Regions from separate parts of the Vibrio sp. CCUG 15886 genome, predicted to be linked through region 2. Evidence: predicted binding sites of a transcription regulator. Region 2 holds the regulator's gene; each other region holds the start of a gene.

The links. Region 2 encodes CRP, which controls carbon source genes, mostly activating them, when cyclic AMP is high. Its sites were predicted from a motif close to TGTGANNNNNNTCACA; they were not measured.
Region 1: a site for CRP is predicted at 5,006-5,021, ahead of recB (exodeoxyribonuclease V subunit beta). Genes of this name have one in related genera too.
Region 3: a site for CRP is predicted at 5,230-5,245, ahead of PQQ36_RS18650 (CTP synthase). Genes of this name have one in related genera too.
Region 4: a site for CRP is predicted at 5,170-5,185, ahead of gltB (glutamate synthase large subunit). Genes of this name have one in related genera too.

The regions. Positions count from the first base shown of each region.
Region 1 covers NZ_JAQQBT010000002.1:211,487-219,606, forward strand. Annotated here, with positions in the region: gene PQQ36_RS07680 (DUF3413 domain-containing protein) at 1-1,054, opposite strand, end outside; gene recC (exodeoxyribonuclease V subunit gamma) at 1,320-4,808, shown strand; gene recB (exodeoxyribonuclease V subunit beta) at 5,118-8,120, shown strand, end outside.
Region 2 covers NZ_JAQQBT010000019.1:31,337-39,456, forward strand. Annotated here, with positions in the region: gene astD (succinylglutamate-semialdehyde dehydrogenase) at 1-849, shown strand, start outside; gene PQQ36_RS19930 (DUF1338 domain-containing protein) at 1,062-1,853, shown strand; gene crp (cAMP-activated global transcriptional regulator CRP) at 2,064-2,696, opposite strand; gene PQQ36_RS19940 (phosphoribulokinase) at 2,939-3,808, opposite strand; gene PQQ36_RS19945 (YheU family protein) at 3,937-4,149, opposite strand; gene PQQ36_RS19950 (hydrolase) at 4,205-5,182, opposite strand; gene PQQ36_RS19955 (TIGR02444 family protein) at 5,328-5,807, opposite strand; gene PQQ36_RS19960 (ABC transporter ATP-binding protein) at 5,804-7,726, opposite strand; partial or broken gene kefG (glutathione-regulated potassium-efflux system ancillary protein KefG) at 7,929-8,120, shown strand, end outside.
Region 3 covers NZ_JAQQBT010000015.1:62,086-70,205, reverse strand. Annotated here, with positions in the region: gene truD (tRNA pseudouridine(13) synthase TruD) at 1-381, opposite strand, end outside; gene ispF (2-C-methyl-D-erythritol 2,4-cyclodiphosphate synthase) at 417-893, opposite strand; gene ispD (2-C-methyl-D-erythritol 4-phosphate cytidylyltransferase) at 890-1,603, opposite strand; gene ftsB (cell division protein FtsB) at 1,603-1,884, opposite strand; gene eno (phosphopyruvate hydratase) at 2,129-3,430, opposite strand; gene PQQ36_RS18650 (CTP synthase) at 3,508-5,145, opposite strand; gene mazG (nucleoside triphosphate pyrophosphohydrolase) at 5,337-6,146, opposite strand; gene relA (GTP diphosphokinase) at 6,379-8,120, opposite strand, start outside.
Region 4 covers NZ_JAQQBT010000005.1:76,771-84,890, reverse strand. Annotated here, with positions in the region: gene PQQ36_RS11920 (glutamate synthase subunit beta) at 1-376, opposite strand, end outside; gene gltB (glutamate synthase large subunit) at 376-4,914, opposite strand; gene PQQ36_RS11910 (TIGR01212 family radical SAM protein) at 5,464-6,420, shown strand; gene PQQ36_RS11905 (sensor domain-containing diguanylate cyclase) at 6,462-8,120, shown strand, end outside.

The sequences.
Region 1 (8,120 bases), on a different contig from region 2:
TTTTAAAGACAGTGCGTGACAAAGGAGGGCTGGTCAGCGACGCTGAACCGAAGATCCCCATGCGATATCCGGCGCTTTGCAGGCTATCCATAAACACTGGAGCGGTTTGACTGGCGTAAAAACTGTCCCAATAGGTGGCAGGTAGGCTATAGAACAGGCTAAACATGCCCGCTTGGGTAGAATTGCCGCCACTCATGTGCTGCGAAAAGTTGGCCGTCTTTTGTGCAAATTGGCTGACGTTAGGCATAATTTCTGCCGTGGCGTCGCTGTGTCGCCAAGCGTCCACTAAGATAAACAGCACGTTGGGCTGTTTTGTTTGTGTCGGTAAGCTGACGGGCTCAAGTGGGTAGTCCAGTTGACTGCCCTCGACGTTTTTCAACTCAACGCGATTTTGCGCCGCAATCTTTTCATCGACAAAGCCGTTTTTGTACATGAAAGAGCGGGCGGTGAGTGGGTAATAAAGCGGCCAGTTATTGGTAAATTGGCTGACTTCATTGTCGTACAACGCATTTTTATACGCATGCACCATTTGGCTGCTCAGCAACATCACAAACCATAATGCGACAAAAGCGAATTTGAGTTTGCTGTTGGCTAAGAGTTTGCTGAGCCATACCGCGATGGCGAGGCCAATGAACATCACCGCAATCTCCGAGATGAAAATCAACCAACTCAACCAAGAGATATTGAAGACTTCGTTCCCGCCATCAAAAAACATGCGGATCAGCAAGCCATTGATATGAAATTTGTAGTGTTGGAAAACCGTGATATCGATCTTCAGCGCAATCACTAACAGAGCGGCAAGTGTGATGACGATGCCTTTGAACAGTCGAGTTGGCAACAGTGTCAGTGGAAGACTGAGCAGCATGATGGGTAAGCTGAGTAAACCGAGCCAGCCCAACTGGGTTGCAATAAGATAGAAGCTTTGTAGTCCCGACAGATCTTGAGAGGGATCAGACGAGAGTACAAACGGGTAACAGGCGATGGACAGATAAACCGTGAAGCAAGCAAAAAAAGCAATCAGCCACGCGCTATTGGAGGAGAGTTTTCGCAACATCTTTTTGAATCCCATAGCGAGTTATAAATAATTTTGATAAAAACGAGCGGAAGTATAAAACAGTGTTTTTTAACTTTAAAGACGTGAAGCGTGTCACATTTGGTACGGAAGTGTAATTTTCTCCTGACAATGTCTTTTGCTGACAAACTGACCAAGAATCGCTACCGATATAACCTTTCTGGAAATCAGTGAGTTAGAACTATGTGGCCACTCAGCGAGCTGTGCTAAGCTAACGCTTAGTGATTGTCTTTCCGGAAGCTAACTCGTGTTTACTGTCTATCACTCTAATCAAGTGGATGTGCTCAAATCTCTATTGGTGGAACTGATTCGCCTCAATCCTTTGCAAAATCCCTTCGACAAAGAGCAGATCTTGGTGCAAAGCCCAGGCATGTCTCAATGGTTGAAAATGGAACTGGCGAAAGAGTTTGGCGTGGCAGCAAACATCGAATTTCCGCTACCCGCGACATTTATCTGGGATATGTTTACCCACGTTTTGGCGGATGTGCCAAAACGCAGTGCTTTTAACAAAGAAGCGATGACGTGGAAGCTGATGCATTTGTTGCCGCAGCAACTTGCACTGGCGGAGTTCTCGCCCTTAGCTCGCTATCTTCAAGACGATGAAGAAGGTGCCAAGCTTTACCAGCTGTCGGAAAAAATTGCTGATATTTTTGATGGTTATTTGGTGTATCGCCCTGAATGGATACGTGATTGGGAAGCGGGGAAGGCCGTGGCTGAGATTGGTGATGAGCATCCTTGGCAGCCCATGTTGTGGCAAGCACTGTATGACCATACCGTCGCGCTTGGGCAATCGCCGTACCATCGCGCCAACTTATACGAACACTTCATTGATAGCTTAGAAAACTACACTGGCCAGTTTGAACGCTTGCCGCAGCGCTTGTTTGTTTTTGGCATTACCTCATTGCCGCCACGCTACATGGACGCGCTTAAAGCGCTCGGTCAGCATATTGACGTGCATCTGATGTTTACCAACCCGTGTCGATACTATTGGGGTGAAGTGCGCGATCGAAAATTTCTTGCTCGTTTGGCGGCGAAACAGCGTCAGCATCTCGTGTGGCAACAAGATCATTCGCAGCTTCAGGGCCAAAGTGAGCAATTGAAAGGCAGTATTGAAGACAATCTTGCCGATGAACTGCACACCGAGGTGGTGGGCAACAGCTTGCTGGCTTCGATGGGCAAACTTGGCCGTGACAACATGTACTTGTTGTCACAATTGGAATCGCATGAGATTGAAGCGTTTGTCGATATTGAACCAGACTCGCTATTGCATCAACTGCAAGCCGACATCCTCAACTTGGAAGAGCACCAAGATGACGACCATATCGAGAGCAGCCATCATAAACCGCTCATCGAGGCGAATGATCGCTCTTTGAGCCTGCACGTCTGCCACAGCCCAATGCGTGAAGTGGAAGTGCTGCACGATCAATTGCTGGCGATGTTCGATGCCGACCCAACCCTCAAGCCGCGCGATATTATTGTGATGGTGGCGGACATCAATGCCTACAGCCCAGCGATTCAAGCGGTGTTTGGCAACGCGCCGGGTGAACGATTCATCCCCTATTCCATTTCAGATCGAACCGCCGATCAAGAAAGCCCGATTCTCAACGCGTTTTTGACGTTGGTGAATCTACCACAAATGCGCTGTTTGGCGTCAGAGCTGTTGGAACTGCTAGAAACCCCTGCGATTTTGCAGAAATTTTCCTTGAGTGAAACGGAATTCCTGCAAGCAAAACAATGGGTGGAAGCGTCAGGTATCCGTTGGGGGCTCGATGAGCAAACTGGATGTGAGTTTGAGCTACCGCAGACAAGACAAAACACCTGGCAGTTTGGTATTCAACGCATGTTACTTGGCTACGCCATGCCAGAATCGGCTGGTTTGTTCCAAAGCGGTGAGGAATGGCTTGCTCCTTACAACGAAGTTCAGGGAATGGGAGCGGAGCTGGCGGGCAAACTGAGCTACTTCATTGAAAAGGTGCGCTGCTATCGCCACGCCTTAGCTCAAGCGCAAAACATTGACGCATGGCGACAACAATTACACGGTGTCTTGGCGGATTTCTTCGCCGTCGACTTAGAAGGCGAAGTGGCATTGAAATCGATTCGCGATACGTTGGGTCAGTTAAAAGAACAGTTGAGTGATGCGGCATTTGAGGCGGAATTGTCACCGAGTGTGATTCGTCAATATCTGCTCAATAAACTGTCCGGTAGCCGTGTAAGCCAGCGTTTTCTTGCCGGACAAGTGAATTTTTGTACCTTGATGCCGATGCGTTCGATTCCATTTCGCACCGTCTGTTTATTAGGGATGAACGATGGCGTCTATCCACGCAGTGTGGCACCGGAAGGATTCGATTTAATTCATGGCCGCGCCAGAGCGGGTGACCGCTCTCGCCGCGACGATGACCGCTACTTGTTCCTTGAAGCACTGTTGTCTGCGCAGCAAAGTGTTTACATCAGCTATGTCGGACGTTCCGTGCAAGACAACACAGAGAAAGTGCCGTCGGTGCTGGTGGCTGAGTTGATGGAGTATTGTCAGCAAAACTACTGTTTAGCGGGGGATGAGCATCTGGGTGTGGATGAATCCGGTGCGCATCTATTAAAGGCGATCACCTGCGAGCATCCCATGGTGCCATTTAGTCCCAAAGCTTTTTTAGGTGAACCTCCGAGCAACGCGAAAAGCTATGCCAAAGAGTGGATTCCAGCGGCCCAGCAGCAGAGCGAAGGCCAAGTGCCATCGCAGCCAAGTGCGCCATTTTATCAAGCCCTTGACGATTATTTACTGGGTGCTACGTTCCCGCTTGAACTGGATTTGGTTGAACTGCAACGTTTCTGGCGACTGCCAGTGCAGTACTTCTTCAATCGCCGTTTGAAAGTCGTTTTCGAGCCGCCAATGGCCGTGATGGCAGATGAAGAACCGTTTGTGTTGGATGGGCTCAACAGCTTCCAATTGCGTGAACAGTTGTTGCATCGTCTCTTATCGGATGAAAACTGCACGCCTGACATGGTACAGCCGCTGATTGAGGGCGTACGCAGTGAAATGCGTGCTCAGGGCAAGTTGCCGATCGGCGCCTTTGGTGAGTTGGAATTTGACACCAACCGCGTGCAAGCTGAAGCGTTAATGGAAAAACTAACCGGGCTATCTCACGCTTGTTTGGATGATCTCGAAGTGGATCTGACTTTTACGCCATTTGGTGAAGGCAAAACGATTCATTTGAGCGGCTGGTTAACGCAGCACTATCAATCGGGTCTATTGCGTTATCGCAGTGGCAAAATTCGCTCACAAGATTACTTAGCAGGTTGGATTGATCATCTTTCGATGTCGGCCATGGGCGTTGCCAAAGTGACGCATTTGATTGGCTACGACAAGAAAGAGGGGGTTGTGCACCTCAAATACCCAGCGATGGCGGATGCTGGCCAAGCCAAATCGTTGCTTAACGAATTGATCCGCCTGTATATCGAAGGCATGACTCAGCCTTTGGCATATTTCCCTAAAACCGCGTTGGCGGCCATCGAAGCTGGCATAAGCCGCGGGCAATGGAACGATGATGAAGAGAAAGCGTTGAAAAAAATGGCGGATACCTTCAATGATGGTTTCTTGGGTGCAGGGGAAGGCGCTGACAGCTACATCAGTCGTATTTGGCCAAAATGGAATGAACAACTGGCCCATCAAGTACGTTTGATGAGTAGTTTGGTGCTGCAAGGGGCAAGATTGTCTGTTGTGGATGCGTCAGAGGAAGCATAAACGATGCCGCTCAACGTCAACAATGGGATAAAAGCGCTGCAATGGAGAGGAAGTAGGGTGGCCGCCAGAAAATCATTATCGTGTAGGGCGTTTGCTGTACGGCCACAAGGTCAGAGGGACCATGATTCGGTTGAGTGGTTCGTGTCGAACCCTTTGATCTCGTGAGGCGCATACTACCCAGTGCGGCAAGGATGTTCCGTGAGTAAGATCCCACAACATCCTAATATTTAGAGAGTTAAGACAAATTCATAGCGTTTTTAAGGTTTGATCACAGATCAAACAGCAGATGATCCGGAGACAGTGAGTAAGATGACGCACAAGCCCGAGCCAACCCCGTTACAAACCATGACCTTTCCATTGCATGGCGCAAGGTTAATTGAAGCGTCGGCGGGGACAGGTAAAACTTTCACCATTGCTGGATTGTATTTACGCTTACTGCTTGGTCATGGCAGTGAAGAGACGCGTCATCAAGTCCCACTGACTGTGGATCAAATCTTGGTCGTGACCTTTACCGAAGCCGCAACGGGTGAGCTGCGTGATCGCATTCGCGCGCGTATTCACGATGCGCGTTTGGCGTTTGCTCGAGGAGACAGCCAAGATCCCGTCATTGAGCCGCTGCTGCGTGACTTTCCCGATCACAAGCAGGCTGCCGCCATTTTGCTGCAAGCCGAAAGACAGATGGACGAAGCGGCGGTGTTCACCATTCACGGTTTTTGCCAACGGATGCTCACGCAAAATGCGTTTGAGTCGGGCAGCCGTTTTAACAATGAATTTGTCACCGATGAAAGTCAGTTAAAAGCACAAGTGGTGGCCGATTATTGGCGACGCAATTTCTATCCCTTGCCCACCGCATTGGCAGGTGAGGTGCGCCAGATTTGGGGCTCACCCGCAGCGTTGTTGAGCGACATTGGCCGCTATCTCACTGGCGCGCCATTGGCGCTGAGCGTCAACGCGATGAGTGGCGATCTTGCGGCGTTGCATCAAGACAACCTGCAAAAAATTACGCAACTAAAAAGTGCTTGGCGAACGGCGCAGCCTGAATTGCAAACGCTCATAGAACAATCCGATATCAACAAACGCAGTTACACCAAAAAATCCCTACCGGATTGGTTGGAAACGGTTAACCGGTGGGCAGAGAGCGAAACCTTTGATTATCACTATCCTGATAAGTTGGAAAAATTTGCACAAAATGAACTGATTGCCAAAACTGCCAAAGGCACTGCGCCAACGCATCCACTATTTGAGCAAATTGACGCGTTTTTGGCCAATCCGGCCAGCTTAAAAGCCCCATTGTTGGCACACGCGATTGAGCAATGTCGCGCATGGCTGGCCAAAGCCAAAGAGCAGAAACAGCGTTTGTCGTTTGACGATTTGTTAACGCGTTTATCCGCGGCGATCGATCAAGATGAAGCACAGTTATTGGCAAGTCGAATTCGTACGCTTTACCCCGTTGCCATGATTGACGAGTTCCAAGATACCGACCCTTTGCAATACAGTATCTTTAGCCGTATTTATTTGGATCACCCACAAACTGGGCTATTTATGATCGGCGACCCGAAGCAGGCGATTTACGGCTTCCGTGGGGCGGATATCTTCACTTACATCAAAGCGCGTAACCAAGTGAGTGCCCACTACACCTTGGGAACAAACTGGCGCTCCAGTGCTGAGATGGTTGCAGCGGTGAACCAAATATTTCAGCAGCCTGATAGTCCGTTTATTTATGATCAAGACATCCCTTTCTTACCTGTCAACGCTAGCCCCAAAGCGGATCAGCGCATTTGGAACATGGCAGGCCAAAAGCAGCCAGCCCTGACCTACTGGTTACAAGAGTGCGAAGAAAAACCCGTGGCGAAAGGGGAGTATCAGCAAGCGATGGCCGAGGCGACCGCCAGTCAGATTCAGCGGATTCTGACGCTTTCGCAGCAAGGTCAAGCGTCATTCCAGCAAGGTGAGCAACAGCACGCTATTCAAGCGGGTGACATTGCGGTGTTGGTACGAACCGGCAGCGAAGGGCGATTGATCAAGCAAACTCTCGCTAAGCAAGGCATTGCCAGTGTCTATCTTTCGAACCGCGACAGCGTTTTTCTCAGCCCCGTCGCGCAAGATGTTCAGCGCATATTGCAAGCGGTGCTCACCAGCGAAGACGATCGCGCATTGCGGGCGGCGTTGGCTTGTGAGCTGTTTGCCCTTGATGCCGCCAGTCTGGATAAATTGAATAACGATGAAAATGCGTGGGAAAAAGCGCTCAGTGAGTTTAAAGAATACCGCAAGCTGTGGCTTTCTCGTGGTGTGATGCCGATGCTGCGAGCGGTGATGGCCAAACGCCATATTGCGGAGCGACTGCTGACTCAGCAAGAAGGTGAGCGCACACTCACTGACCTGATGCATTTGGCGGAACTGCTCCAGCAAGCAAGCAATGAGATCGACAGCGACCACGGTTTGTTGCGTTGGTTTGCTCAAGCCATCAGCGATGCGCACAATGGTATTGGCGGCAGCGATGAGCAGATCCAACGTCTCGAATCGGAACGGAACTTGGTGCAGATCGTCACCATCCACAAATCAAAAGGGCTTGAGTACGATCTGGTTTTTCTCCCGTTTGTCTTTGCTCATCGCGAAGCCAGCGAAGCGAAGTTTTACGATGCGCAAACCGATCGCACCGTGTTAGATATCACCGCCAGCGATGCCGCGTTGCAACAAGCGGACAAAGAACGATTAGCCGAAGACTTACGCCTTATTTATGTGGCGCTCACTCGCGCCGTTTATGGCTGTTTCATTGGCGCGGCGCCATTGCGCAACGGTCGCTCCACTAAAGAACCCACGGGCGTGCATCGCAGTGCCATGGGGTATTTGGTGCAAAATGGTCAAGAAGGGGGAATTGCCACGCTGCAACAAGCGTTGGCAGGACAGCAAACGCAGTCAGACAGCATTGTCGTTATCTCACCGCCAACCTTGCCGGATGAGCGATATCAACCTATCGCAACGCCCGCGTTGTCGCTCTCTGCGCAAGAGCTGGCCACGCCGCTCGATCGTTTATGGCGCATAACCAGTTACTCCGGCTTGGTCAAGCAAGGGAGCCATCAAAGCGACTACGATGCCAGTTTAGAGGTGGTGGGGTTTGATATCGACTCTTCCGCCGAAGATCCGCAAGCGCCAGTTCAAGAAGTGGAGAAATCGATTTTTACCTTCCCCCGTGGTGCCAGTGCCGGTACGTTTTTGCACTCGCTGTTTGAAGAGGTGGAGTTTACTCAAGCGGCGGACTCTGAACAGAATCGTCAAGTGATCAGCGAGCTGATGGAAAAAAACTTGATCGAC
Region 2 (8,120 bases):
GGCATTGCTTTGGCGGAATCGAAAGGCATCGATGGTTTGCTGTTTACGGGAAGTGCCAACACAGGTCATTTATTGCATCGCCAGTTTGCTGGTCAGCCGGGCAAGATGCTGGCACTTGAGATGGGCGGCAACAACCCTATGGTGATCACCGATCACTATGGCGATCTTGATGCTACCGTCTACACCATTATCCAATCGGCTTTTATCAGTGCCGGGCAGCGTTGTACCTGTGCGCGTCGTCTCTACATCCCATTGGGTGAGAAAGGCGATGCACTGATCACCCGCTTGGTCGAAGCGACCAAGAAGTTGCGTGTTGATCAGCCATTTGCAGAACCTGCTCCCTTCATGGGACCACAGATTTCGGTGGCTGCTGCAAACTTCATTTTGGCGGCGCAAGCCAACCTGCAATCGCTTGGTGGAGAGAGCTTGATTGAAGCCAAAGCGGGTGAGGCGGCATTTGTCACGCCGGGTATTATCGATGTTACCAACATTGCTGAGTTGCCCGACGAAGAATACTTTGGCCCATTGCTGCAAGTGGTGCGTTATCAAACACTAGAGCAAGCGGTTGAGCTCGCCAATGATACCCGCTTTGGTTTATCGGCTGGTTTGGTGTCAACCGATGATGGTGAGTGGCAATATTTCGTTGACCATATTCGTGCTGGCATCGTCAATCGTAACCGTCAGCTAACGGGCGCGAGTGGTGATGCACCGTTTGGTGGCCCCGGTGCGTCGGGCAACTTGCGCCCAAGTGCGTACTACGCCGCGGATTACTGTGCCTATCCAATGGCTTCGATGGAAGGGGAGGAGACATTACTCCCTGCAACGTTAAGCCCAGGCGTCGAACTGTAAAATAATAATAAGGGCGTGTTAGTCGCCCAAGGGCGCAGTGGGATCGAGCCTGAGTCACTGTGGCCCAACTATAAGTGAGGTTTTTTACACCTCGGTCATCGCCGTCACAGGTTGATGGCGATGTCGGTTGCACTCTGGACAGCAACCGCCATCGCCATTTTTCCATTTACGCTATAACCGACAACGTGAATCTACAACAACAAGGAGGCGTTATGACGCCAGCTGTTCTCTTTCAATCGCTATGGAATGACTATATTCAACGTTTGTGTCCTTCCGCTGCAAAAGTTCATCAACTGCTAGAAGAAGATGAGCCATTGATCAACGACCACATCGCTTTGCGCACATTTAATGTTGCTCCGCTGGGTATCGAGACGCTAGCCAAGCCATTTCTAGAGCTCGGCTATGTGGCGTGTGGTGATTACCTGTTTAAGAGCAAAAAGTTGATTGCCAAGCACTTTGAGCATCCCGACCCGACCCAACCTAAAGTGTTTATCAGCGCGCTAAAAGTGGATGAATGCTCGGCGGAGTTACAAGCCATCGTCGAAAAATTGGTGGCGCAAGTCGACGCTTCACGTCTAGAAGACAGTGCATTTTTACACGGTGGTCGCTTATGGGATCTGTCGTTTGCTGATTACCAAACCCTAGCAAAAGAAAGTGAATATGCGTCTTGGCTGGCGGCTCATGGCTATGGTGCCAATCACTTTACCGTCAGTGTCAATCAGCTCAAGGCGTTGGACTCGGTCAAAGGCGTGAATGATCACTTACGCAACGCAGGTTTTGTCATTAACGAAGTGGGTGGTGAAGTCAAAGGCTCACCTGAGGTGTTGCTCGAGCAATCCTCGACCATGGCCGACAAAGTGGCGGTGCACTTTAGCGAGGGCAGTGAGATCGTACCTGGTGGTTTTTACGAGTTCGCTAAGCGTTACCCGATGGACAATGGTGAGCTTTACCCAGGGTTTGTGGAAGCGTCTGCCGATAAGATTTTCGAAAGCACCAATGGTTAACAGAATCGAGAACGGGCTGCGCCCTGAAGGTTCGAGAATGCTTTGCTGCGAGAGATTTTAACACTCGGAATCTGAGAGGGTTTAGTCTCGAAGGAGGAAGTTTGCTGCTGAAGCGTAGTGCTCTTGACTTCCAATACCTGTCTCTGTGAAACAAAAAAGCCACTCATGTTGCCATGAGTGGCTTTTGAAATTGTTCATCGTTAATGGAAATTAACGAGTACCGTAAACAACGATAGTCTTGCCGTGTGCAGAAATCAGGTTCTGCTCTTCGAGCATCTTCAAGATACGACCTACTGTCTCACGAGAACAGCCAACGATTTGACCGATTTCTTGACGAGTGATCTTGATCTGCATGCCATCTGGGTGCGTCATCGCATCTGGTTGTTTCGCCAGATTCAATAGCGTCTGAGCGATACGACCAGTTACGTCTAGGAATGCTAAGTCACCCACTTTTTGGCTGGTCACTTGCAGACGGCTTGCCATCTGAGCAGATAGACGCATCAGGATGTCAGGGTTTACCTGAATGAGCTGACGGAATTTCTTGAATGAGATTTCTGCGACTTCACAAGGTGATTTTGCACGAACCCATGCGGTACGCTCTTGACCTTCTTCGAACAGGCCTAGTTCACCAATAAAGTCACCTTGATTTAGGTAAGAAAGGATCATTTCTTTACCTTCTTCATCCTTAATCAGTACCGCAACAGAACCTTTTACGATGTAGTAAAGCGTTTCTGCTTTTTCGCCCGCATGAATGAGCGTGCTTTTTGATGGGTACTTATGAATATGACAGTGTGAAAGAAACCACTCTAGTGTTGGATCGGTTTGAGGTTTACCTAGAACCATAATATCTCACTTCCTCTGCAGGGTACGCTTGCCGCTATCCATATTTTAGCGAAGCCTTAATCTTGGCTTCCTAGAATAAGAGCTGTTAACTAAGGCTGCAAGCTATCTTGTGTTTCGGTTTGAAATAGTATCCTTTTTCGAAAACGATTTCTTGATTTTAATCGTGCCGAGTATCGGATTTTTTAAGCAAAACTGTGCACATGATCACGGTATGAAAAGTAATCGCTCTCCGTGCTGAGTTTTTATCCAATTTTGCCCGTTTCAATCAATTGTTGCAGGATAGGTTGCACAATTAATTCCATAGCAAAACTCATTTTTCCTCCCGGCACCACAAGGGTGTTGTGGCGTGACATGAACGAGCCATCGATCATCGCCAGTAGGTATGGAAAATCAACGTTCTTGATTCCTCTAAGACGAATCACCACAAAGCTTTCATCAAGGCTTGGGATGCCTTTGGCGTTGAGCGGATTGGAGGTGTCGACCGTTGGAACTCGCTGAAAGTTGATGTGAGTACGAGAAAATTGCGGTGTGATGTAATTCAGATAGTCATCCATTGAGCGCACAATCGAATCCATCACTGCCTCGCGTGAATGGCCGCGATCTCGGGTATCTCGCACGTATTTCTGTATCCACTCTAAGTTGACGATCGGCACCATGCCTATCAAGAAATCGACGTGTTGCGCGACATTCACTTCGCCATCCACCACGCCACCGTGCAGTCCTTCATAAAACAGCACATCGGTATTTTCCGGTAGCTTTTGCCATGGGGTAAAAGTGCCGGGCATTTGGTTATAGGGTACCGCTTCGTCAAACGTGTGCAGATAGCGGCGCACTTCACCAGTGCCAGATTTACCGTATTGGCGGAAAAATTCGCCTAGAGCTGGGAAATCGTTGGCTTGAGGGCCAAAATAGCTGATATGACGGCCTTGTTCTTTTGCCTTGCGAATTTCGACGTCCATCTCTGGGCGCGTAAAACGGTGGAAGCTATCCCCTTCGACCCATGCGGGCTTGATGCTCATCATATTGAACATCTTGCGGAAAGCTTCGGAGGTGGTGGTGGTGCCGGCACCGGATGAACCTGTGACGGCTATTATTGGGTGTTTTGCAGACATGACAGACCTTGTCGTATTCAAACTTACCTGTTGAGCGGGAATCGGCCTCCCGCGGAGCAATCGTTTGTCCCACTATAGCACGTTCACTTTGCTTGTCATGGGATAGGATTCGGTAAAGTGTGGCGCAGCTAGAATTTTTGTTTTAACTGAATATCCACGGTTTCGTGTAACTCAGAGAAAACCACCACCGCTTCACCGCATTCCAGTTGCTGCTGTACTTGTGCGATTTTTTCTTCTAGTGAGTATTCACTTTCACCGTAATCGGTGCCTTCACGCAGGACAAACTCGCGAATCAAATTGCTCAGTGCCTCAGGACTGATTTGTTGCCATGGAACGATCATAAATACCTCTTTATTCTATGCTCGTGAGTGGATTTGTCGGCCGACAGGGGCGCTATTATCCAGAAACCGCCATACTTTCATAGTAGGCGGGCAGCGCTTCTTCTAGCCAAAATCGCGGTTGCAGGGCGGTTCCACTGAGAAAGCCGACATGACCACCGTGATCAAACAGTCGATAATCGATGTTGTCTGGGAGCACAAACTTAGGGATCACTGCGTCGGTCATAAAGGGATCGTCTTTCGCGTGAATGATTTGAGTCGGAATGCGAATATCACGAAGTTTGTTGAGCCCAGAACACTGCTGATAATAATCGGCGGCATCTTGAAAGCCGTGCAGCGGGGCGGTGATCAAGTCATCAAAGTCGTACAGTCTTGTTACTCGTTTAATCGCTTGATAGGAAAGATCGAGTTCGCCAGCCAGCAAATGGTGCTTACGCAGTGCATTGCGTTTGAGCGAGGAGAGTAAGTAGCGACGATAGACGCGCGAAAACCCTTGCTCAATACGTTGCGAACAAGCGGACAAATCCAGAGGCGCAGAGACGATGGTCGCTGCATCCAGCCGTTCGTCTCCCTGATACTTGGCAAGGTAGTTGGCCAGCATATTGCCCCCTAAGGAGATGCCCACGGCGACTTTGACCGTGTGAGGAAACGCGTCGTGCAAATGCGTAAGAAACAGTCTTGCATCCTCAACTTCGCCGGAGTGGTACGCGCGCGCGAGGCGATTGGGCTTACCGCTGCAACCACGAAAATGCATCATCACCGCCAACCAACCAGCGTCAGCAAACGCTTTCATTAGACCATTGGCGTAAGGGCTATAGAAGCAGCCTTCAAGGCCGTGAAATAACACAAACAAGGGTTTGTTTTTGGCTTGATCATTGTGTGGAGATTCGCTCCAAGCGAGATCCAAAAAATCACCGTCAGGCGTATCCAGCGTTTGCCATAAAGGTTCAAACAAGGCTTTTTTGCGAATTAAGCGCGGCAATAAGGTTTGTAGGTGTGGATTTTTTATCCCAGCTGCGGCGGTAAACAGAGTCATGTGTGTTGCTCTTTGAGTTATTTGGATCAGCGAGGCATTTCACTGATCTTTGTATGCGTGATACGAGTTAATTTAGTCCTTCTGCTCAACTTTTCGTCAATCATTGAGAGTGATGTTCTTTGTGAGACGGGCTCAGGATCACACTTCAACCGAGTTTCTGCGACGGTGAGGCAACGGCGAAGGCGTTGTAGAGATGCGCGGCACCGAGATGTTGGCAGTAGCGCTGTGTGAGCGGCTGTTGCTGGTTGGGTGACAGCGTTAGGGTGTTGATGCAATCAACGAGATCGGATTGTTGCTGCTTTTCCAATTGCAGTTCAAATTGCAGTGCTTCGCGATAGAGGGTATCCGGCAGATGCTGTTTAAACTGGCGGCGGAGATCGCGATAGGTATGCAGTAGGGTTTCAGAGCGGCCCAAGCAGGCTTGTACTTGGTGCCACTCTTGCTCTTGAAACGTCAGTTGTTGTTCATCGAGCCATTTGAACAGCAACAGTAAGTTGACGTTGCCGTTAAAGTTGTTCTGCAAAGCAAGGCACGCCTCTTTCACTTCTCGAATCGAATAATATTGTAGGCTGAATTGCCACAGCCTTTCGAGGGTAAGTGAAGGTTGGACGTGCTCTGAACTCATTGGCTATTGAACTCCTGTTCCATCTGTTCCAGTACTTCCTGTTCTGCCATCCACTCCATTTCAATCTCTTCGAGAGCGGATTTACTTTGTGCTTGCAGCGCCAGTACTTGAGTAAGTTTAGCTTTATTTTCGGCATCATACAGTGAGTTATCAGACAATTGCTGCTCTGCTTCTGCCAACGCTTCGCCCAACTTATCCATTTTCGCTTCCAACTGTGTCAGTTTTTTGCGAATTGGTGCGGTTAACTTACGAAAATCGGCTTCACGACGCTTTTGCTCTTTTTTCGCTGCGGCACTGTTGCTGCTGTCTTTGGCTGGCATTTCTGCGGCCGCTTCGCGACGCTCCGCTTTTTGCTGTTCAGTGAGCCATTTGTAGTAGTCGTTGAGATCACCATCAAACGGAGCCACTTGGCGATCGTGCACTAGGTAAAGATCATCGGTGGTCGCGCGGATCAAATAGCGATCGTGTGAGACGATCACCATCGCGCCTTCAAAGGTTTGCAGTGCCAGTGTCAGTGCTTGGCGCATATCTAAGTCTAGGTGGTTGGTCGGTTCGTCGAGCAGCAGTAAGTTTGGTTTTTGCCAGACGATCAACGCTAACACCAAGCGCGCTTTTTCTCCGCCTGAAAATGGCGCCACTTTCTCCAGCGCTTTGTCACCGTGAAAACCAAAACTACCCAGATAATTACGCAGTTCTTGTTCGGTTTTATCTGGCGCGATCTGCATCATGTGTTGCAGTGGCGTTTCTTCGGGATGCAAGGTTTCCAATTGGTGCTGAGCAAAGTAACCAATTTTGACGCCTTGCGAGTAAGTCAAATCGCCACCTTGGGCTTTCAACTCTCCGGAGAGGAGCTTGATCAGCGTTGATTTACCGGCGCCGTTACGGCCGAGCAAACCGATGCGGCTGCCTGGCACCAGATTAAGACGAATTTTATCGAGGATGAGGTTGTCACCGTAACCAGCAGAAACGTCATCCATCATCATGATCGGATTTGGCAGCACGGCAGGTTCACGAAATTCAAAGCTAAATGGGTTATCAAACTGTGCGGGGAGCACTTTTTCTAACTTCTCCAGCGCTTTGATGCGGCTTTGCGCTTGGCGTGCTTTGGACGCCTTGTAGCGGAAACGATCGATGTAGCTTTGCATGTGCGCCATCTGCTTCTGCTGCTTCTCAAACATCGATTGTTGCAGGATCAGTTTCTGAGCGCGCTGGTTTTCAAATGATGAGTAGTTACCGGTGTACTCATTGAGTTTCTGGTTTTCAATGTGAACGATGCGGTTCACGATTGGGTCGAGAAAATCACGGTCGTGCGAGATCAGCATCAAAGTACCTGGGTAGCTTTGTAGCCAACGTTCTAGCCACATGACAGCATCAAGGTCTAAGTGGTTGGTTGGTTCGTCAAGCAGCAACAGATCAGAACGACACAGCAGGGCTTGAGCAAGGTTGAGACGCATGCGCCAGCCACCCGAAAACTGGGTCAGGTTCCAATGCATCTGCTCTTGGCTAAAACCTAAACCATCTAAAAGCTCCGAAGCGCGTGCACGAATGCTGTAGCCGCCAATGGTTTCAATTTTACCGTGCAATTCAGCAATGCGAGTCCCTTGCTCTTGTGCTTCGGCTTCCGCCAACTGGCGTTCAAGCTGACGATATTCACGGTCGCCATCAATCACATATTCAATGGCGCTGCGTTCTAAAGCGGGCGTTTCCTGTGCGACCCAAGCTAACTCCCAATGTTGTGGAGAGCTAAATGAGCCCGCATCAATCGAAAGTTCGTCTTTAATTAAGGCAAACAGGGTGGATTTACCACAGCCATTTTTGCCGACAAGGCCGATTTTATCACCCGGATGAATCGTTGCGGATGCTTGGTCAAGGAGAGGAGAGCCGCCGCGCAGCAGCTGGATATCTGAAAAGGTAATCATGTCGTTCTGCTTAGTTTATCAATGCTGTTTATTCGTGCACTTTCTTGCTGCGCATAGTAGGAGGAAAGAGGATAAATGTCGATCATTATGCAAATATGAGTATGATGAGTAACAAGTGAGTAACACTTTGTTTTATTCGCTTCCACGCAAGTTCAAGGGGAGCCGATCACAAAGACGAAAAATGGGACGAACGGAAGACGCCATGATGATCAATAGCGCGATAACAAAAAAACAGCCCAAAGTTTTGGTGATTTATGCCCACCCGGAGTCACACACGTCCGTGGCCAATCAGGTCATGATTAAGAAAATCTCCTCATTGTCGCACGTGACCATTCGTGACCTTTACGCCATCTACCCAGATTTCTTTATTGATGTGAAAGCCGAGCATAAATTG
Region 3 (8,120 bases), on a different contig from region 2:
TCCAGGACGTAATTTCTTGTTATGACGAGCGGTCGTGAGAATTTCAATCGATGGGTACTGTGCGAGGAAAGCGGAAAAATCCGGTGTTTCCGCTTTAGGCAAATGGACACTAAGCCATTGTTCCGTCACCGCGTGGCGATCTTTCAAGCCAGCCCAACTGACGTCTTTTGATTTCACGCCACATGCTTTCGCCAATTCATTGGCAACAAAGGAGGTGTTCTCACCAGTTTTTCGAATGCGCACCATCAAGTGCTCACCAGAACCAGTGAACTCAAAACCTAAGTCTTCTCTTACCTGAAAATGTTCTGGTTTTGCTTTGATTTTTGCTTGTGCGGTTGGTTTACCCGCTAAATAGGCCAGAGAAGCCAAAGTGTCTGTCATAGAACTATCCACTGCCAGTTTTGCTAATGCTAATATTATTGCTTAATCAGTAATACAACAGCTTCCGTTGCAATACCTTCTTTGCGTCCTGTAAAACCCAAACGCTCGGTTGTTGTCGCTTTGACATTAATGTTACGAATATCGGTTTCCAAGTCGTGAGCAATGGCTTCACGCATGGCATCGATATAAGGGGCCATTTTGGGTGCTTGTGCAATGATGGTCACATCCGCATTCCCCAGTTTGTAACCTTGTTCTTTGACTCGGCGATAAACGTCTTTCAACAATTCTCGACTGTCTGCCCCTTTCCATTTGTCATCCGTATCTGGGAAATGGCGACCAATATCACCCGCAGCAATCGCCCCCAGCAGAGCATCGCTTAACGCATGTAAAGCAACATCACCATCGGAGTGAGCAATAAGTCCTTGTTCATAAGGAACCGCAACACCACCGATGATAACCGGGCCTTCGCCACCAAATTTGTGTACATCGAAACCGTGACCAATTCTAATCATTTTCTATCCTTTTCTCGGCTCAAATAAAATTCCGCTAAAGCAAAATCTTCAGGTTGAGTGACTTTGATATTACTCGAACACCCTTGAACTAAAGCTGGCAGCTCTCCTCGCCACTCTAGCGCAGAGGCTTCATCGGTAATCGCCACACCTTGCGCCAACGCATCGCTTAGCGCGTCTGTCAGTACTTCGGCTTTGAACATTTGCGGCGTTAAGGCATGCCAAAGTGCATTGCGATCCACTGTATGGTCGATCATTTGTTGTGCGTTGGCGCGCTTCATGGTGTCACGTACGGGCGTCGCCAAAATCCCCCCCGTTTCATGCGAGAAGCAGCGTTCAATCAAGGCATCAATATCTTGATGAGCAACACAAGGTCTTGCTGCATCATGTACGAGAACCCAATCTGTTTTTTGTGGCTGCTGCGAAAGGAAACGTAACGCCGATAACACCGAATCTGCTCGCTCTTTCCCACCAGCAACACGAACGATATCGGGATGCTGCGCAATGGCGAGCTCTGAGTAATAGGGGTCGTCTTCACTCACGGCAACGACGACTTGTGTAATGGCCGGGTGAGAGAGCAACCTTTCGATGGTATGTTCTAAAATGGTTTTGCCGTGAATCTGCAAATACTGCTTTGGTCGGTCTGCCTTCATTCGACTGCCGACACCTGCGGCTGGTACCACTGCGACCAATGACGTCATACTACGCGCCATTATTGATTCTCCTCACCGACAATGCGATAGAACGTCTCCCCTTCTTTCAGCATACCCAGCTCGTGACGAGCACGCTCTTCAATGGCATCAAGACCTTGCTTCAAGTCATCTATCTCTGCGTACATTTCGCTGTTTCTTGCCTGCAACTTGGTGTTCACCAATTGCTGCGCTTCAATATCACTTTCAATCGTGTAGTAATCGGAAACCCCATTTTTACCAAACCACAGGGTGTACTGCAGCCAACCAAACAGTAAGGTTAAAACGAGAATAAACAGTCGCATGGCAATTTACTTATGACTTATTAGAAGGAAAGATTGATGAAGCCCTGTTTATAGCACAATTAGCTCATTGGCTCTAGAGAGGGTTAGACAGAAGCAAGTGAAGAGAATGACAGAGTCTGATGCACGGTCACTTTTTTATTTATCGAAGATAGAGGGGACTCGCGGAAATATTGGCGATAAAAAACACCCCGCAAAAGCGGGGTGTTTTTAAAGCTTCAATCTAAGCGATTAATTCAATTAAGAATTAAGCTTGACCTTTAACTTCTTTAAGACCGTTGAAAGGAGCGCGCTCACCTAGAGCTTCCTCGATACGGATTAGTTGGTTGTACTTAGCAACACGGTCAGAACGGCTCATAGAACCAGTCTTGATTTGACCTGCTGCAGTACCTACCGCTAGATCAGCGATAGTTGCATCTTCAGTTTCGCCAGAACGGTGAGAGATTACTGCTGTGTAACCTGCGTCTTTAGCCATCTTGATTGCAGCTAGAGTCTCAGTTAGAGAACCGATTTGGTTGAACTTGATAAGGATAGAGTTAGCAATGCCTTTCTCGATACCTTCAGCTAGGATCTTAGTGTTTGTAACGAATAGATCGTCACCAACTAGTTGGATCTTGTCGCCTAGAAGTTGAGTTTGGTGTGCGAAACCAGCCCAATCAGACTCGTCTAGACCATCTTCGATAGATACGATTGGGAATTGCTCAACTAGACCAGCTAGGTAGTGGTTGAACTCTTCAGAAGTGAACGTTTTGCCTTCACCTTTCATGTTGTAGATGCCAGCTTCTTTGTCGAAGAACTCAGATGCTGCACAGTCCATAGCAAGAGTAACGTCTTTACCTAGTACGTAACCCGCTGCTGCAACTGCTTCTGCGATAACTTCTAGCGCTTCAGCGTTAGACTTAAGGTTAGGAGCGAAACCACCTTCGTCACCAACAGCAGTGTTGTAGCCTTTAGACTTAAGAACTTTAGCTAGGTTGTGGAATACTTCCGCACCCATGCGAACTGCTTCTTTCAGAGTTTTTGCGCCAACTGGTTGGATCATGAACTCTTGGATGTCAACGTTGTTGTCAGCGTGCTCACCACCGTTGATGATGTTCATCATTGGTAGAGGCATAGAGAACTGACCAGCAGTACCGTTTAGCTCAGCGATGTGCTCGTATAGAGGCATGCCTTTAGAAGCAGCCGCTGCTTTAGCGTTAGCTAGAGAAACAGCTAGGATTGCGTTCGCACCAAACTTAGATTTGTTTTCAGTGCCGTCTAGCTCGATCATGATAGCGTCGATTGCTGCTTGATCTTTCGCATCTTTACCAACTAGAGCGTCAGCGATTGCACCGTTTACCGCTTCAATCGCTTTAAGAACACCTTTACCTAGGAAACGTGCTTTGTCACCGTCACGTAGCTCAAGCGCTTCGCGAGAACCAGTAGATGCGCCAGATGGAGCTGCTGCCATACCTACGAAACCGCCTTCTAGGTGTACTTCAGCTTCAACAGTTGGGTTACCACGTGAGTCGATGATTTCACGACCTAGAACTTTAACGATCTTAGACATTAATGTTTCCTCTCGTTCAAATATAAATGTCAAATTTAAAGGGCGGCAGCACAACCTTTGCAACCGCCCGTATCCTTTTACTTCAGTTCGCCGCGCGCGTTTTCACCCGCTGCTTTAATAAAGCCAGAGAACAGTGGGTGACCGTCACGTGGCGTAGAAGTGAACTCTGGGTGGAACTGAGCTGCCACAAACCATGGGTGGTTCGGGTTTTCGATCATCTCAACCAGTTTCTTGTCCGCAGACAGACCGGATACTTTTAGGCCTGCTTTTTCAATTTGTGGACGAAGATTGTTGTTCACTTCGTAACGGTGGCGGTGACGTTCATGGATCGTATCGCTACCGTATAGCTCACGAGCTTTAGTGCCTTTCGCTAGGTGACATAGTTGCGAACCTAGACGCATCGTACCACCAAGATTTGACGATTCAGTACGTTCTTCAACGTTACCTTCACTGTCCACCCATTCCGTGATCAAACCTACCACAGGGTACTTGGTGTCTTTGTTAAATTCTGTTGAATGTGCACCTTCCATACCCGCAACGTTGCGCGCGTATTCAATCAGTGCCACTTGCATACCTAAGCAAATACCTAGGTAAGGAACCTTGTTCTCACGAGCGTATTTCGCCGCAAGAATCTTGCCTTCGATACCACGGTCGCCAAAGCCACCAGGTACAAGGATTGCGTCAAGTCCTTGCAGAACTTCAACGCCTTTGGTTTCTACGTCCTGAGAGTCTACATATTTAATGTTAACGCTCAAGCGATTTTTCAAACCTGCATGTTTAAGCGCTTCGTTTACTGATTTATACGCATCAGGTAGTTCGATGTATTTACCCACCATACCGATCGTAACTTCACCAGTTGGGTTCGCTTCTTCGTAAATCACCTGTTCCCATTCAGACAGATCCGCTTCTGGCGCATTAATGCCGAAACGTGCACAAACGAGATCATCAAGACCTTGAGATTTGATCAGTTGAGGGATCTTGTAGATAGAATCTACGTCCTTCATGGAGATTACCGCTTTCTCAGGAACGTTACAGAATAGCGCAATCTTCTTACGCTCGTTCGCTGGGATCATGCGATCTGAGCGGCAAACTAGTATATCTGGTTGGATACCGATTGATAGCAGCTCTTTAACAGAGTGCTGAGTCGGTTTTGTTTTCACTTCGCCTGCAGCTGCAAGGTAAGGAACAAGTGTTAGGTGCATGAACATAGCGCGTTCACGGCCGATTTCAACGGCTAGCTGACGAATCGCTTCCATAAATGGTAGAGATTCGATATCACCAACAGTACCACCCACTTCAACGATCGCAACGTCATGGCCTTGAGAACCATTGATCACGCGGTCTTTGATATCGTTTGTGATATGAGGGATAACTTGGATAGTTGCACCTAGGTAGTCACCGCGACGCTCTTTCGCGAGAACGTCTGAGTAAACACGACCTGCAGTGAAGTTGTTGCGCTTAGTCATCTTAGTGCGGATGAAACGCTCGTAGTGACCAAGGTCTAGGTCTGTTTCGGCGCCATCTTCTGTAACGAACACTTCACCATGTTGAGTTGGGCTCATTGTGCCTGGATCAACGTTGATGTAAGGGTCAAGCTTCATCATAGTCACTTTAAGACCACGAGCTTCTAAAATCGCTGCAAGAGATGCTGCTGCAATACCTTTACCTAGAGAGGATACAACCCCGCCAGTAACAAAAATGTAATTTGTCGTCATGTTTAACCTGAAATTGGTTGAATGAGGGAAACGGATTTCTTCTGGACGGGACGAAAATATACCAGAAGACCCTAACCGCCACAACGTGAAATCTATCACACGCCAATTTTTTATTTTTTGCTTCAAATCAAAGTGGATAAACACCAATCGAGTTGAATAAAAAATAGTTGAGTCAAATGTGTCTCAAATTTCTACTCGGCAGCTTGACTGCGTTCCGCGCGCTTCACTTGATCCCAAATGGCATCCAACTCTGCTAAATCGCACTCTTCAAGCTTCTTACCTTTTGCGTGTACACCTTGCTCTACTTGTTTGAATCGATTAGAAAACTTGAGATTAGCCTTGCTCAATGCCGCTTCTGGATTGACCTGCAAATGACGCGCTAAGTTGACGGTGGCAAACAGCAGGTCCCCCAGCTCAAGCTCCACTTTTTCATCATCGACATCGACTTGAAGCGCCTCTTCCACCACTTCCTCAATTTCTTCTTTGACTTTGTCGACCACAGGCCCGAGTGAATCCCAATCAAAACCATAATGAGCGCATTTTTTCTGGATCTTTGTAGCACGCATTAACGCAGGTAGAGAGTTTGGTATTGAGTCTAGAATACTTTGCTCATTTTTGCCTATTTGTGCTTTCTCTTTGGCCTTTTCTGCTTCCCAATTGGCTTTTATTTCTGCTTCTGTCTCAAATTCGACTTGGCCGAACACATGGGGATGACGGCGTGTCAGTTTTTCGTTCACGGTTTCTACCACGGCGGAAAAATCAAACAACCCCTGCTCTTTTGCTAATTGGCTGTAGAAAATCACCTGGAACAACAGATCGCCCAACTCTTCCTGCAAATTAGGCCAATCGCGATTATGAATCGCATCCACCACTTCGTACGTTTCTTCGATAGTGTGAGGAACAATGGTGTCGAAGCTTTGCTTTAAATCCCAAGGGCAACCACTTTGCGGGTCGCGTAGCTTCGCCATAATTTGTTCTAATTGTTCAATTGGATGACTCATTTCTTGTCCCTTAACTCTTTCTATCTAAAGAAAAAGGTGAGTAGTCAAAACCACTCACCTTAAATTACTTCGCTTACAACACTGCGTGGATTTTTATCAATACTCGCCTTTCACTAAGTAATTGTTGTTTTGACAAGGCAACAAGCTTTCGAGGCTCCTGAGCATGGTTCACCATGTGATTGAGCGAGAAAGCGAAGTTAACGCAGTAAAAACAGCAAGTACGACGTGAAAGTTAGCCGAGGCGTTTTACCAACATCACATCCTTGATCTGCTCAACACGCTTCATGATGCGAGTCAGCACTTCAATGTTGGTCACTTCGAGTTCGAAATCCATCACATTGAGATGGGTGCGGTAATCAAGTCGACTCTTCATGCTGATGACTTTGATTTTCTCATTCGCCAGCATGGTGGTGATGTCTTTTAGCAAACCACTTCGCTCCATCGCCTCGACGCGCACGGTTAACATGTACGAGCCGACAACATCACTTCCCCAAACGGTATCTATGATACGTTCTGGGGCGTGGTGGCGCAGTTCTTCAAGCTGTTCACAATCGGCTCGGTGTACTGAAATGCCTCGACCTTGCGTGATGTAACCACAGATCTCATCACCCGGTATTGGTTGACAGCAGCGGGCTAAGTGAGACATCAGGTTATCTACCCCTTGCACAACCACGGCATCTTTGCGTGGACGAGTTGGGCTACCTGCGGCTTTATTGCCCGCTTCTTGCAGTCTTTCGAGTGCTTGACGATCTTCTTCTTCAGCCGTTGGTTTGTTCACTAACGCATTAATATGGTTCAAGATTTGGTTAATACGCAAATCACCACTGCCGACACCAACGTACAATTCATCGGCTGACTTCACATTAAAACGTTTGACGGCGTACTGCTCTGCGTCTTTTAGCGTTGCACCGATTTTCGCCAGTTCGTTTTCAAGGATCTCACGGCCAGCTTCGAGGTTTTTCTCACGGCTTTGTTTGCGGAACCAAGCGTTGATTTTCGCCCGAGCACGACCTGAGGTCACAAACCCCAATGACGGGTTTAACCAATCGCGGGAAGGGTTCGGCTCTTTCTGGGTAATAATTTCCACTTGATCGCCCATGTTGAGTTTGTGGGTGAATGGGACGATGCGTCCTGCCACCTTGGCACCGATACAGCGATGCCCCACCTCTGAGTGAATATGGTAGGCAAAATCAAGTGGTGTCGCACCCATTGGCAAATCAACAACATCACCACGCGGGGTAAAGGCGTAAACGCGGTCATCAAACACTTGGCTGCGCAGCTCGTCGAGCATTTCGCCCGAGTCTGACATTTCTTCTTGCCAATCCAGCAGTTTGCGTAGCCAGGTGATTTTCTCATCGTAACCACTGCGGCCGCTGCTGCTGCCTTCTTTGTATTTCCAGTGCGCAGCAACCCCGAGTTCCGAATCTTCATGCATCTGCTTGGTGCGGATTTGAATCTCGATGGTTTTGCCTTCTGGGCCGAGCACCACGGTATGAATCGACTGGTAACCATTCGGTTTTGGGTTGGCGACATAGTCGTCGAACTCACTTGGCAGATGTTTATATTTGGTGTGCACCACGCCTAATGCGGCATAACAATCTTGCAGTTTATCGGCAATGATCCGCACCGCACGCACGTCAAACAGCTCATCAAACGCTAAGCTCTTCTTCTGCATTTTGCGCCAAATACTATAGATATGTTTGGGACGGCCACTGACTTCGGCGTTAATGCCACACTCTTTCATTTCTTCAGAAAGGTCATCGACAAAGTCTTTGATGTATTGTTCGCGCACAATACGACGTTCAGATAACTGCTTAGCAATTTGCTTGTAGGTATCTGGCTGTTGATAGCGGAAAGCGTAATCTTCAATTTCCCACTTTAACTGACCAATGCCTAAACGGTTGGCCAGCGGCGCATAGATATTGGCACACTCTTTGGCTGCGGCACGGCGCACTTCATCTGGCGCTTTTTTCA
Region 4 (8,120 bases), on a different contig from region 2:
CCACAATGGTTTTCTCAATGTTACAGATGGTGATTGGGTCTTGGTTGATGCCCAAGACACAAGCACTTTCACATGGCGCAGGGCAAACTCGTCCGGTGAACTCTGGGAAGTTGTTGGTGGAACTTAGAATGTTCCACGCTTCTTCCCAACTGTCGCGATAAACCGCATCGTTAAATTCCGGAATGATGTTACCAATTGGGCAGCCGTTGTGACAAAACGGCACACCACAGTCCATACAACGAGACGCTTGAGTATTGATTTTCTTACCAAATTCCGCGTTGAGTACGAACTCTTTATTGTTTTTGATTCGCTCTGCTGGTGCAAGCTTCTTTGGAAGCTCGCGTCCAAACTCTAAAAATCCAGTCGGCTTACCCATTACACTGCCTCCGCTTCACGTTGCTCTGCTTCTGCCTTGCGTTTTTGTAGTACCGCTTTGTAATCACGTGGCATGACTTTTACCAAGGATTTCAAGCTGGTTTCAAAATTAGCAAGGAAAGCTTGAGCCACTTCACTTCCTGTGAACTGAACATGTTTGTTCAACATATCCAGCAGTAGATCTTTGTCTTCTTGTTCGATTGGATCGAGGTCAACCAGTTCAGGGTTCAGTTTCGACTGGAAGTCACCTGATTTGTCCCAAACGTAGGCCACGCCGCCACTCATACCGGCGGCAAAGTTGCGACCTGTTGAACCGAGGATAATTGCGACACCACCGGTCATGTATTCACAACCGTGGTCACCCACGCCTTCAACGACCACTTTGGCACCGGAGTTACGAACACAGAAGCGCTCGCCCGCTAGGCCACGAATGTAAGATTCACCGGATGTTGCACCGTAGAAACAAACGTTACCCACGACGATGTTGTCTTCTGGCACCAGTGTTGAGTTGCTGTCTGGGTAGAGCACCAGCGTACCGCCAGAGAGACCTTTGCCCCAGTAGTCGTTCGCATCGCCTTCCACTTCAAACTTCACGCCTTTCGCGAGGAAAGCACCAAAGGATTGGCCAGCAGAACCTTTGAACTTGACGTTCATTGGTTGTGGTAAACCTTGGTCTTTGTACACTTTCGAAATTTCGTTCGACAGCATGGTACCCACAGAGCGATCGGTGTTGATGATTGGGAATTCCGCGGTTACCGCCAAACCTTCTTCCAGTGCTGGTGTCGCCACTTGAATTAATTGACGATCAAGTACCGCTTCTAGCTGGTGGTTTTGTTTGGTTTGACAGTAAATGCCATCTTGCTCGCGAGGCTGCTCTAGGAAGAGAACTGGAGAAAGATCCAAATTCTTGTATTTCCAATGAGAAACGTTGTCGCGTACTTTGAGTTTTTGCGCCTGACCCACCATCTCATCCACAGTACGGAAGCCAAGTTCCGCCATGATTTCACGCACGCCTTGTGCCATGTAGAGGAAGAAGGTCACCACGTCTTCTACGCGGCCATCAAAGCGCTCACGTAGCGTTTTGTTCTGAGTTGCAATACCAACAGGGCAAGTGTTTTTATGACACTTACGCATCATGATACAGCCTTCAACCACGAGGGCAGCAGTCGCGACACCCCATTCCTCAGCACCTAATAGCGTTGCGATTGCGATGTCACGAGGGGTTTTCATCTGGCCATCGGCTTGAACTACGATACGGTTGCGTAAACCGTTCTTCAGCAGCGTTTGGTGTGTTTCTGCAAGACCAAGTTCCCAAGGTAGACCTGTGTGACGAATCGACGAAATTGGTGAAGCACCGGTACCACCATCGTGACCGGCAATCAGAACCACGTCTGCTTTTGCTTTTGCCACGCCAGAGGCAATCGTCCCTACGCCAGCTTCGGAAACCAGCTTAACGTTGACACGGCCTTTACGGTTGGCGTTTTTCAAGTCGTAGATCAGCTGAGCCAAATCTTCGATCGAGTAGATGTCATGGTGTGGCGGTGGCGAAATCAAACCAACCCCAGGAGTGGAGTGACGTGTTGCACCAATCCAATCGTCGACTTTGTCGCCCGGTAGCTGACCACCTTCGCCCGGTTTTGCCCCTTGTGCCATCTTGATCTGAATTTCGTCAGAGTTAGTGAGGTAGTAAGAGGTCACACCAAAACGGCCTGAAGCAACCTGTTTGATCGCAGAGCGCTCTGAGTCGCCATTCTCATTCGGTGAGAAGCGAATTGGATCTTCACCACCTTCACCGGAGTTCGATTTCGCACCGAGACGGTTCATCGCGACTGCTAGAGTCGAGTGTGCCTCGTAAGAGATAGAGCCAAATGACATTGCGCCAGTGGCGAAACGTTTGACGATGCTCTCTACGGGTTCCACTTCATCGATTGGGATTGAACCCGCTGGATTTTTCACGAAATCAAGTTGGCTACGTAGGGTAACGGCGTTGTCACCTTGGCGATCCACTTCTGCTGCGTATTTTTTGAACTCTGCGTAGTCTTTGTTACGAGTAGAGTGTTGCAGCAGGTGAATGGTTTCAGGGTTAAACAGGTGTTTTTCACCACGTTGTTTCCACTGATAAACGCCGCCCACATCGAGCATTTGAATTGGGATTTCACGAGTTGGGTAGCCCACGCGATGGCGCACTAAGACTTCTTTAGCGATGTCATCTAAGGTCAAACCTTGAATACGTGTAACGGTACCGGTGAAGTATTTGTCGACCACCGCTTTGCTGATACCAAGGGCTTCAAAAATTTGCGCACCGTGGTAGGACTGCAGCGTCGAAATACCCATTTTCGAGAAGATCTTTAATAGGCCGCCGTTGACCCCTTTACGGTAGTTGTTGAAGTACTCTTCAACCGACACGTTGGCATCCAGCTTTTTACGACGTTGTAGATCAACGATCGTTTCAGTGACCAGATAAGGGTTCACCGCATTGGCGCCATAGCCTACGAGCGTGGCGAAATGGTGTGTTTCACGCGCATCACCCGTTTCCACTACGATGCCACATTTGGCGCGTAGCCCTTTACGAATCAGGTGATGGTGAACCGCACCCACGGCTAACATCGCTGGAATCGCTGCGTGGTTAGAGTTTACAGCACGGTCAGTCAATAGAATGATGGAGTAACCGTCGATCACGGCATCTTCCGCGTACTGACAAATACGTTTGAGTGCGCGTTCCAGTTTGCCAGCGTCTTCGTTGGCTTGGAATACGATATCTAACGTTTTTGCTTGCAAGTGTTCGTTGTCGATAGCACGCAGTTTTTCGAGCTCAGCGTTTGAGATCACTGGAGATTCAAGTTCTACTTTGCGGCAATGAACCGGCGATTCTGCCAGCAGGTTCTGATCTTTACCGATGTAGGTATTGAGTGACATCACCATACGTTCACGGATCGGGTCGATCGGCGGGTTAGTCACCTGAGCAAACAGCTGCTTAAAGTAGTTTGAAAGATGTTGCGATTGGTGTGACAAAATCGCAACTGGCCAGTCCGCACCCATCGAACCAAGTGGTTCATAGCCAGTTTGTGCCAACGGTAGAATGATCTCATTCACTTCTTCTGCGCTGATGCCAAACGCTTGCTGGCGATGCAGTAGACGCTCTGGAGAAGGTTGGCTGTGTACGTTATCAGCATCTGGCAGCGATTTTAGGCTGAGCAGATTGTCTGTTACCCACTGCTCATACGGCTGAGCGTTGGCAATCGAATCTTTCACTTCTTCATCGGAAATGATGCGGCCTTGTTCGAGATCGGCGACGAAGATGCGTCCTGGCTGCAAACGGCCACGGTATTCAACGTTTTCTGGTGGGATTTCCACGACGCCAGATTCGGATGCCATGATCAGCATGTTGTCTTTTGTCACGGTATAGCGTGACGGGCGCAGACCGTTACGGTCTAGTGTTGCACCGACTTGTACACCATCGGTAAAGCAGACAGACGCAGGGCCATCCCACGGTTCCATGATGTTGGCATGGTATTGATAGAAGGCACGGCATTTTGGATCCATGGCTTTGTTTTCTTGCCACGCTTCAGGAATCATCATCATCAGCGCGTGCGGCAGACTGCGGCCTGAAAGCACCAGCAGTTCCAACACCATGTCAAAGTTGGCAGAGTCAGAAGCACCTTCCTGACAGATCGGCAATAGCATGTCGATCTCTGCTTGCGTGAAGAGCTTAGATTCTAAGATCGCTTCGCGTGCTTTCATCCAGTTAAGGTTGCCGCGAACCGTGTTGATTTCACCGTTGTGCGCAATGTAACGGAAAGGTTGAGCCAAGCGCCATTTCGGGAAAGTATTGGTAGAGAAACGAGAGTGCACAAGAGCCAGTGCGGTGACCATGGTCGGGTTTTGTAGGTCTTGGAAATACTGAGGCACTTGCTCAGTGGTTAGCTGACCTTTATAGACCAAGGTTTTGTAAGACATCGAGTTGATGTAGAAGTCATCCCCGATATTCGAAACGCTCTCAAGGCAAACGCGTACGGTGTAGTTACGCAGCACATACAGCTTGCGCTCAAGTTCTTCTGGTGAGGTACCTGGGCCGCCAGAAATAAACACATGCTCAAATTGAGGCTCTGTGCTTAGCGGATCGGCGCCAATCATCGAATTGTCGGTTGGCAGAACACGATAGCCAATGATATCCAAATCAAGGCGTTTCGCATTGCGTTCTAGGATGTCACGGCATTGTTCGCGTTTGTATTCATCTTTCGGGAACAAAACGACACCGACACCGTATTTCTCAAAAGAAGGTAGCTTGATACCAAGCTTGACCGCTTCTTCTAACAAAAATTCGTGAGGCTTTTGCAGCAAAATACCCGCACCGTCGCCACTGCATGGATCGCAGCCTTGACCACCACGGTGTTCCATGCGAGCTAGCATATCTAGAGCTTGAGTCACAACCTGATGGGATTTGCGGTTTTTGAGATGAGCGACAAAACCGATACCACAGGCATCATGCTCTAGCTCGGGAGTATAAAGCCCTTGCGAACTTTGCTCTCTATCTACCATAGATACTTCCTTCCAGTTCTAGAAGGCGCAGCAACACCAATACGATGAGATCGCATTCTCGGGTTGAGCACCTTGTCCTTTATAGTTTTGAATCGCAATCAACCAGAGGGGGTTGATTTTGAGTCCTTTCCGTATCCCACAGGAAAAATTTTGTGGGAAAAACAATCCTTGGTGATAAGCCTGTTTTATTGGTCACTTTTTAGTGATTTATATAGGTTGGAGTGGCTTATCGCAGACATATTCCGCATTTGATTTTGTAATAAAGCTCACAAAAATGACGGTTATGTGTAAGTATCCTACAATTTAGTGACTAAGGAATGCAACGAAAAGTAACCAGAGTTAGGCAAAATTCTTGTTTAAAAATGCACTTTTTGTTTAACAAATATGCAACACTGGCTTGTTTTGCTTTTATTTATGCATGTTTATTGATTTTTGCCATGAAAAGCTTCGTTTGAATTCAATAAAATTTTGTGTTTTTTCTTGCAGGTGTGTAATTAATTTACATAAACCGTAGTGAGATTGATTGCGGTTTACAATTGGTGGTTTTCAATGCAATTACATGAGCTAGTGAATACGATTGGTCAGGATCTTCAGCGCCGATATGGAGAAAAAGTGCATAAATTGACGCTTCATGGAGGGTTTAGCTGTCCAAATCGTGATGGCACGATCGGCCGTGGTGGTTGTACTTTCTGCAATGTGGCGTCGTTCGCTGATGAGCAAGCTCAAGTCAAAAGTATTCGAGAGCAATTGACCGAACGAGCGGGAGAAGTGCATCGCGCGAAGAAGTACTTAGCCTATTTTCAAGCTTACACCAGCACCTATGCGGAAGTGCAGGTGCTGAAAAACATGTATGAAGAGGCGTTGAAAGCCGCGGACATTGTCGGTCTTTGTGTCGGGACTCGCCCAGATTGTGTGCCAGATGCGGTGTTAGACCTGCTCTCGGATTACGTGCAGCAAGGGTATGAAATTTGGCTGGAGTTGGGGCTGCAAACGGCCAGCAATGACACCTTAAAGCGGATCAATCGTGGACACGATTTTGAATGCTATGCAGAGATCACCCAGCGAGCCCGTGCGTTGGGCATCAAAGTATGTACGCATTTGATCGTTGGGTTACCAAAAGAGTCTCGAGACGATAACTTTACCACCTTGGAAAAAGTGATTGAGGTCGGTACGGATGGCATCAAGTTACATGGTTTGCATATTGTTGAAGGCAGTACCATGGCCAAAGCTTGGCGTGCGGGTAAGTTGGATGCACCAGAATTGGAGCAATATGTCGAGATTGCCTGCGAAATGATTCGCCGAACACCGCCAGAGGTGATTTTCCACCGAGTCTCTTCAGCCGCTCGTCGTCCGACATTGCTATCACCTTTATGGTGTGAAAATCGCTGGTTAGCCATGACTGAAATCGGTCAATACCTTGCTCAGCATGGCGGACAGGGCAGTGCGCTTGGCCATTCTTTTGTCTATACTAAACCGCAATTAAAAAGCGGAATTCACCCTCAATAGTTGGTATAGTCGCCGCACACACAATTCATCTAAGAGTGAGAATGGACAAGCAGTTTGCATGGATAGCACACCTCGCAGAGCATTACGGCGCGATTATTTTAATGGCGGTGTTCGGCTATGTTGTGGCTCGGCTACTGCATCTTCGCTATCAACGAGAGCTTGATACGCTGATTCTCGATTTGATGTCCCCAGTCTTATTAGTCGATCTCACTGGGCAGCATGTTCTATTGGCAAACAGTGTGGCAATGCAGCAGCTTGGGGTTCGTCAGCTTAATCGAACGTATCTTTTTCCGGCGACGTTCGCCATTGAACAGTTGTCCAACTCGTTAACCTCACTCTCTGGGCGTCAGTTCAGTCAGCTTGCGTTTGCCTGGCAAGCATCGGAACACGAGCATCTTGACGTGGCGTTAAGTGGCCGCAAAGTTTACTACCGTGGTCAGCACTGCTGGCTACTGAATATCCAATTAAATCCTTCGAATCGCTCTCGTCATATGGACGATCTCGATGCCTTCTTAGTGGCGCAATCAGCGTTAGATTCGCTAAGCGAACTGATCTGCCTGAAAGACAATGACGGCAAAATTCTGGCCACCAACCGCGCTTTTGAACTGTTCTGGGAAGGGCGGAGAGATGAAGCGATTATGCCGGAAAGTCGCCTGATGAAAGGCCGTCAAAGTGAACGCCGCTGGACGACCGATCCGCAAGGGCGCAGTTGTTTGTTGGAAGTTAATCAAAGTTTATTGATGACCAAAGCGGGTGAGCCGATTGGTACTCTTAGCATCAGCCACGATGTAACAGAGTGGCATGCCATGCAGCAAAATCTACGAGATGAGATGGAGCGCCGCAAAGATACCGAGGTGGCGTTGGCACAGCGAGATACCATCTTACAAAACATTTTGGAAGCCAGCCCTGATTCGATCGGCATCTTCAATGAGAATTTGGTGTATCAAGCGTGTAACGAGCCATTCGTGCGAGCGCTGGGCATCGCGGACGTGAATGATCTCATCGGTAAGCGTTTGCAAGATGTGGTTCCCGGCGAGATGTACCAACGCCTCTCTGTGACGGACAGCCAGGTGTTGCACGAAGGTAAGTCGCTGCGTTATATCGATAAAGTGCTCGACAGTAATGGAGAATACGCTTGGTATGACGTGGTGAAGTCACCGTTTCGCGATCCCGCTTCGGGGACCAACGGTGTCTTGATCATGGCACGCGATATCTCTGAGCGTTATCTCGCCGAGCAGAAATTGGAAGCCGCAAACCTAGAGCTAGAAAAATTGAGCTTTATGGACAGCTTAACTCAAGTGTCCAACCGTCGCCGTTTTGATGAGCAACTGAATACTCTGTGGTTCCACCATGCCCGAGAAAAATTGCCGCTGACCATCATGCTCTGCGATATTGATTTCTTCAAAGAGTTCAATGACCGCTATGGCCATCAAGCAGGAGATGAGGCGCTGATCCAAGTTGCGACCGTTTTTAGTCAAGTTGTCAGCCGCTCGTCTGACTGTGTTGCGCGCTATGGTGGCGAGGAATTTGCTCTATTGCTGCCCAACACTACGGCAGAAGGGGCTTTGAAAGTGGCGGAGAAGATCCACGCTTACATCGCCGAAAGCAACATAGCCCATCAAGGTTCCAAGATTGCAGGGCGAGTGACCATCAGTATTGGTTTGGTTTCTTACATTCCCTCCCCCGAAGATGTCCCTGAT